2 regions of the Massilia sp. LMS1-1-1.1 genome follow, and region 2 is predicted to be linked to the other one. Evidence: riboswitches for the same ligand, from Rfam matches in the RefSeq annotation. Region 2 holds a riboswitch; the other holds the start of a gene.
The links. Region 2 has a riboswitch for thiamine pyrophosphate ahead of thiC (phosphomethylpyrimidine synthase ThiC). Riboswitches for the same ligand answer to the same signal wherever they lie in the genome.
Positions count from the first base shown of each region.

Region 1 (3,407 bases), on a different contig from region 2:
TCCAGTCCACGGTGCTGTGCCTGGCCTTCGCGCACGAAGTAGCCGGCGGTATTCTGGAATTCCAGGCCCTTGCGGATCTGGAACAGGCTGGCCGCCACCATAAAGTCCGGCGTCACATCCATCTTCGCGCCAAGCTCGATCTGCTTGGAGCGGCTGGGTGTGAGTTCTTCGTTGGCATTCATCGCCTTGCGGTCGGCCGTGCCGCCATGTTCCATGCCTTGCGAATAGGCCGCATACACGGAGATATTGTCGAGCGGGGTGTAGACGAGCGAGACGTTGGGCAGCAGGAAGTCGTGCTTGGCGCGGATTTCCTTGTCGGCCTTCAGCACATACTGGTAGCCGTCGACGTCGATATGGCGCAAGCCGCCATGCAGCTTCCAGTTCGGCGCCAGGCTGACGATATCCTGCACGAAGACGGAGTTTTCCGTGTCCTTGCGCACCAGGCGCACGGGGCCTTGCACACCGATCGACATGTCGACGATCTGCGGGTGGTAGATGTTGCTCACGCCAGCCCAGTCATACACGTACAGTCCCGCGCGGTCCTTGCGGCGGAAGGTCGAGACGCCGGCCGTGAATTCATGGCGCAGGCTACCGGTGGCAAACTTGCCCTGGATCATGGCTTGCGCGCTCAGCGGCTTTTTCGTCTCGCCCAGGCTGCGGTAGTCATACACGTCGTAGTCGCCATTGCCGCAGAAGCCGGGGTACAGGTCTTGCGCACTGCAGCCGTACGGGAAGGCCGTGTAGTCGTCGCGCTTGAACGAGTGCTGGTTGGCCGACAGGGTGGCGCGCCAGTCGTCATTGAATGCGTACTGGAAGCGCAGGCCGATATTGCTGGTGACGGTTTCCACGGGGCGCGTCCACGGCTGCAGGTTGAGCATGGCGTCGGCGCTGATGCCGGTCGGCAAGGTCGTGTTATTCAGCAGCTGGAAGCCGGGCGCCGTCGCCTGCGCCTTGTCCTGGTAGTCGGCATCGAGTTGCAGCAGCGCTTGCGGCGAGATTTGCCAGTCGAAGGCGCCGGAAATGAACTTGCGGTTGCCATCCGCGCCTTTGATGTAGGAGCGCAGGCGCTCGGCCGCCACGTTGACGCGGTAGCCGAAGCGCGTGTCTTCCAGGCGGCCGCCCAGGTCGACGGCGCCATACAGGGTGCCACGCTCGCGCGTTTCCACGGTGACGCTGCGCAGCGGCGCGGCGGTGGGGCGCTTGACGATGAAGTCGATCACGCCGCCCGGCGCGGCCACGCCTGCCTGCAAGCCGGCCAGGCCTTTCAGCACTTCGATGCGTTCCTTGTTTTCCAGCGGAATTTGCGTGTCGCCAGGAATGGCCACGCCATCCTTGCGGTAGCTGGAATTGTTGTCGAGCTTGAAGCCACGGATGGAAAACTGTTCCGCATAGCCGACGGCGTTGTAGGCATCGTTGATGCTGGCGTCGAGCTTGACGGCATCGCTGAGATTACGGATCTGCAAGTCCTGCATGTCTTTTTGCGAAATGACGGTGACGGACGCCGGCGTCTGCAGCAGCGGCGCGTCGGAAAAACCACCGACGGAGGCGCGCTTGGCGGCCGGCGCCTTGCTGGCCGTGACGACGACTTCGGCCATGCTCTGGGCCTGTGGGTCGGCTGCTTCGGCGGCGTCATTCGCGGCAAAGGCCGGTGCGGCAAACGCGTGCAGGATCGCCAGGGTCAAAACAGAAACGGATAAATTCGGTGTGGACATAGATTGCTCGTGGTTCAAGCCGTCTCTGTAAGGAGCACGGCAGGCTGCTTGTTCGGCTGGCGCCAACGCAGGAGCTATCAAAGGAGGGAGGTACTTTGCGCTTTCCTTCGCTGGCATTATCCAGATCAGGTACGAAGGGTATCTCTCACCCGGATGACTGCTCCAGGACCCCTAGCGAAACGACAGCTTAGCATGAAGCACGGCCAGCTGTCCCACCCGGCTGACCGTTTTACAACAGTGTGGTGCGAATCTACAGGCTCAGTTCCAGCACCTTGCGGCTGATGGCGGGCGTGATTTCACGCTGTTCGCCCAGCGCCGTCATGCCGTGTGCTTCCAGGGCGGACACGACGGCGTCCACGCTCGCATGGTTCAGGCCGTAGTCGGCCAGACGCGTCTTGACGCCCATGTGGCGGAAGAAGAATTCCGTGCGCGCGATGGCCGCCTCGATGCGGCCATCCTCGTCGCCGCCGTCCAGGCCCCAGACGCGGGCCGCGTACTGCAGCAGCTTGGCGCGCTTGGCCTGCTTGCGCACGCGCAGCATGCTGGGCAGGATGATGGCCAGGGTCTGTGCGTGGTCGAGTTCGTACAAGGCCGTCAATTCGTGGCCGATGGCGTGCGTGGACCAGTCCTGCGGCACGCCCACGCCGATCAGGCCGTTCAAGGCCAGGGTGGCGCTCCACATCACGTTGGCGCGCACGTCGTAGTCGTCCGGATGCGACAGGGCCTTCGGGCCTTCCTCGATCAGGGTCAGCAGGATGCCCTCGGCGAAGCGGTCCTGCACGGAGGCGTTCACAGGGTAGGTCAGGTATTGCTCCATCACATGCGCGAACGCATCGACGACGCCATTGCCCACCTGGCGCAGCGGCAAGGTGAACGTTTTCGACGGGTCCAGCACGGAGAATTTCGGATACACCTTGCGGCTCATGAACGAGCGCTTTTCCTGCGTGGCCTTGCGCGTGATCACGGCCGAGCCATTCATTTCGGACCCCGTGGCCGGCAAGGTCAACACGGTGCCGAAGGGCAGGGCGGCCTCGACGATCTTGCCGCCCTTGGCCAGGATGTCCCACGCCTCGCCCTCATGCAGGGCGGCGGCGGCGATGAACTTGGTGCCATCGACCACGGAGCCGCCGCCGACGGCCAGCAGGAAATCGATGCGCTCGCTTTTCACGAGGGCCACCGCCTGCATCAGCGTTTCATAGCTGGGATTGGGTTCGATGCCGGCAAACTCGATCATCGTATGCCCGGCCAGCGCTGCCTTGACTTCATCGTAGACGCCGTTCTGCTTGATGCTGCCGCCGCCATACGTCATGAGCACTCTGGCCTGGGGCGGGATCAGCGCCGTGATCGCGGCGATCTGGCCCTGGCCGAAGAGGATTTGCGTCGGATTGTAAAAGTCGAAATTGAACATGGGGCTCCTGCCGCTGGGGTTTAGGCTGTTGCTGAGCCATGATTATGGCCGAACGGGTGGAAACGTGTCGTGGACGCTTGAGCTTTTCGCTCGCGCGGTGGAGAATGCAGCCGATGTCACCACCACGCGAAAAGGAATGCGCATGACCACCGTCCCACTGGAAGAATCGGGCCTGCCGGCCACGGCACTCGACATGCACCGCGCCATCGGCGCCACCATCGCCGCGCTGCAGGCGCTGGACTTGAACAGCCAGCGCTTCGAGGCGTGCACGGACCCGGAACTGCGCC
Region 1 is NZ_JBFPNG010000001.1:1,139,869-1,143,275, reverse strand. It holds gene MRBLMS1_RS05275 (TonB-dependent siderophore receptor) at 1-1,712, opposite strand, end outside; TPP riboswitch at 1,798-1,895, opposite strand; gene MRBLMS1_RS05270 (iron-containing alcohol dehydrogenase) at 1,963-3,120, opposite strand; gene MRBLMS1_RS05265 (ferritin family protein) at 3,263-3,407, shown strand, end outside.
Region 1: another riboswitch for thiamine pyrophosphate. It lies ahead of MRBLMS1_RS05275 (TonB-dependent siderophore receptor); the one in region 2 lies ahead of thiC (phosphomethylpyrimidine synthase ThiC).

Region 2 (3,407 bases):
TCACGTAACACAACATGGCCGTGCCATACCAGCCGATCATGGCCGCGCCAATGCCCGAGGTGATGTGGTCGTAGCCGGGAGCGATATCGGTCGTCAATGGCCCCAGGGTATAGAACGGCGCTTCGCCGCACTGTTCCAGCTGCAAGTCCATGTTTTCTTTAATGAGCTGCATCGGAACGTGGCCCGGGCCTTCGATCATCACTTGCACGTCGTGCTTCCAGGCGACTTGCGTCAGCTCGCCCAAGGTTTTCAGTTCGCCCAGCTGCGCCTCGTCGTTGGCGTCGTAGATGGAGCCGGGACGCAAGCCGTCGCCCAGCGAGAACGACACGTCGTACGCCTTCATGATTTCGCAAATCTCCTCGAAATGCGTGTACAGGAACGATTCCTGGTGGTGCGCCAGACACCATTTCGCCATGATGGAGCCGCCGCGCGACACGATGCCCGTCAGGCGCTTGGCAGTCATCGGCACATAGCGCAGCAGCACGCCCGCGTGGATGGTGAAGTAGTCGACGCCCTGCTCGGCCTGCTCGATCAGGGTATCGCGGAAGATTTCCCACGTCAGGTCTTCGGCCTTGCCATTGACCTTTTCCAAGGCCTGGTAGATGGGCACGGTGCCGATCGGCACGGGGCTGTTGCGCACGATCCATTCGCGCGTCTCGTGGATATGTTTACCTGTGGACAAATCCATCACGTTGTCGCCACCCCAGCGGATGGCCCAGGTCATCTTTTCCACTTCCTCGCCGATCGACGAGGTGACGGCCGAGTTGCCGATATTCGCGTTGATTTTCACGAGGAAATTGCGGCCGATAATCATCGGCTCGACTTCCGGATGGTTGATGTTGGCGGGGATGATGGCGCGGCCGCGGGCGATTTCCTCGCGCACGAATTCCGGCGTGATCTCGGCCGGGATGCTGGCGCCGAACGACTGGCCCGGATGCTGGCGGCCCATCAGGTCGGCCAGGCGCTCGCCCATGGGACCGGACGCTTTCAGCTCGCGCAAATATTCCTGGCGGCGCATGTTTTCGCGGATGGCGACGTATTCCATTTCCGGCGTGATGATGCCCTGGCGCGCGTAATGCATCTGCGTCACGTTCTTGCCGGCAATGGCGCGGCGCGGCTTGCGGTGCAGGTTGAAACGCAGCTCGGCCAGTTTTGGGTCCGCCAGACGGGCGATGCCATAGTCGGAGGTCGGGCCCGGCAATTCTTCCGTATCGGCACGTTCGACGATCCACGGCAGGCGCGGCGTATCGAGGCCCGAGCGGATGTCGATCTGCACGTCCGGGTCCGTGTACGGGCCGGACGTGTCGTAGACGTAGATCGGCGGATTCTTTTCGCCGCCGAACGACGCTTCCGTGTCGGACTGGCTGATCTCGCGCATGGGCACGCGGATGTCGGGGCGGCTGCCTTCAACATAGATCTTGCGCGAATTGGGCAGCGGCGCGATGGCGGCTTCGTCGACCGTGGCGGTGGCGGAGAGGAATTTCGGGTTGGCGTTCATTTTGGCTCCTTGGCTAGACTATTTTTAAGCCTGGAGCCAGCTAAGGAGGTTCGGCTGCGCGCACGCGGAAAGGCGGGGTGCGTTCATCCTAAAGCTTCCCTTCGCTGGCATTATCCAGATCAGGTTCGGAGGGTATTTCTCACCCGCGCTTGCACTGTGTTTCCACAGCGAAAGGCAGGACCCCTAGCGTTTGCCGCCTTGCGGCAGCGAGCCAATTATACGCGGTTCACGCCGCGCGGCCAGATGATTTCTTGCAGGTGTCGTCTTTGTACATCGCTCTACTTCTTCTTGCCCCAGCGCCAGCTGGTCGGTTCGCCTTTCAGCTGGCAGATGAAAATGAGCACGGCAACGATGGCCACTTCATACACGATGTAGCCGACCAGCATGGTTTGCGGCGGAAACAGGAAGGCGCCGCAGGCGAACAGCGCCAGCGCGGCCAGGAACACCAGCCAGCCCTGCCACGTGATGGGCAAGCCCCAGCCCCAGCCATAGGTCTTGGCGGGGAACCAGTATTGCGGCGTTAATTTGTCAGCCATGATGCTTTCCTAGTGGATATGGATAGCAGCAAGTATAAATCAGGCGCCGCGATGGCGCTCCGTGACATCGAGGCCGATGCCGCGGTAGCCGATGAAGCGGCTGCCATTGTCGAACATCGGTTCGCCGCTCACTTGCAGGTACTGCGTACTGCCGTCGAGGTTGGCGCGGCTGTAGATGAAATCGAGGAACGGTTCGCGCGCGGCAATTTTTGCGTCGAGCAAGGCGCGCTCGGCGGCATTCCAGCGCTGCGGCTCTGCCTCGCTGCCGATACCCAGCATTTCAGCCACGGGACCGGAAAAGCGCGTCAGATTGCCCTGCGCATCCTGTTCCCAGTACCAGTCGGACGACAGTTCCGTGAAACGCTGGAAGCGCGCTTCGCTTTCGCGCAGCTCCGCCGTGCGTTCTTCCACCATCTGCTCGAGCGACTTGTTGTATTCGGCCAGCTTCTGGTACAGCAGGCGCACTTCCAGCATGTTGTGGATGCGCGTTTTCACTTCCACCAGGTCGAACGGCTTGCTGACGAAATCCTTGGCGCCCGCTTGCAGCGCGCGCAGCTTGTGGCCGGGCTGGGCCGTGATCACCAGCACGGGCAGATAGCTGCCCGCCTCGATGTCGCGCAAGCCTTCCATGACTTCGAAGCCATCCATTTCCGGCATCTGCAAGTCGAGCAGGATCAGGTCGTAGCGGTGCTGCTGGTGCAGCGCCCGCACGGCTTGCGGGTCCATGGTGGACGTGATGCGCGTATAACCGGCATTGCGCAGCACCTGTTCCAGCAGCATGACATTGGCCTCCTGGTCATCGACGATGAGGATGCTGGCGTTCAGGATCTCGGTGGCTTGAAGCATGGCGGTATTCCTAAAAATAAATGCTGAATTAGCGTACTGCGTGAATGTCGTCGGCCAGGCCGTGCGCGGCCGCATGGTGCAGGGCCACGTCGAGCGCATCCATGAATTCGACGACCTTGATCGGCTTGGTCAGGTAGCGGAAGAAGCCCGCTTCCAGGCCCTTCTCGATGTCGCGCGGCACAGCATTGGCCGACAGGGCCATCACGGGAATATGGCTCGTCAGCGGATCGTCGTGCAGGATATGCAGGGCGCCAAAGCCGCTGATGCCGGGCAGGTTGATGTCCATCAAGATCACGTCCGGCTGATACGTGCGCGCCAGGTCGATGCCCAGGTGCGCATCGATGGCCGTGAGCAGCTTCAAATCGCTGCGGCGGGCAATCAATTGCTCCACCAGCGCCAGGTTGGCGGGATTGTCTTCCACGTACAGCAAGGTGCGCTGGCTTTCCTGCGGCTCCTGCACCTGCGGCAGCGCGTCGCCGTCGCCCAGCACCAGTGCCGGCGCGCTGCTGGCGGCCAGTTCAAACCAG
Region 2 is NZ_JBFPNG010000065.1:111,990-115,396, reverse strand. It holds gene thiC (phosphomethylpyrimidine synthase ThiC) at 1-1,498, opposite strand, end outside; TPP riboswitch at 1,578-1,693, opposite strand; gene MRBLMS1_RS27470 (hypothetical protein) at 1,777-2,034, opposite strand; gene MRBLMS1_RS27465 (response regulator) at 2,074-2,880, opposite strand; gene MRBLMS1_RS27460 (PAS domain-containing hybrid sensor histidine kinase/response regulator) at 2,909-3,407, opposite strand, start outside.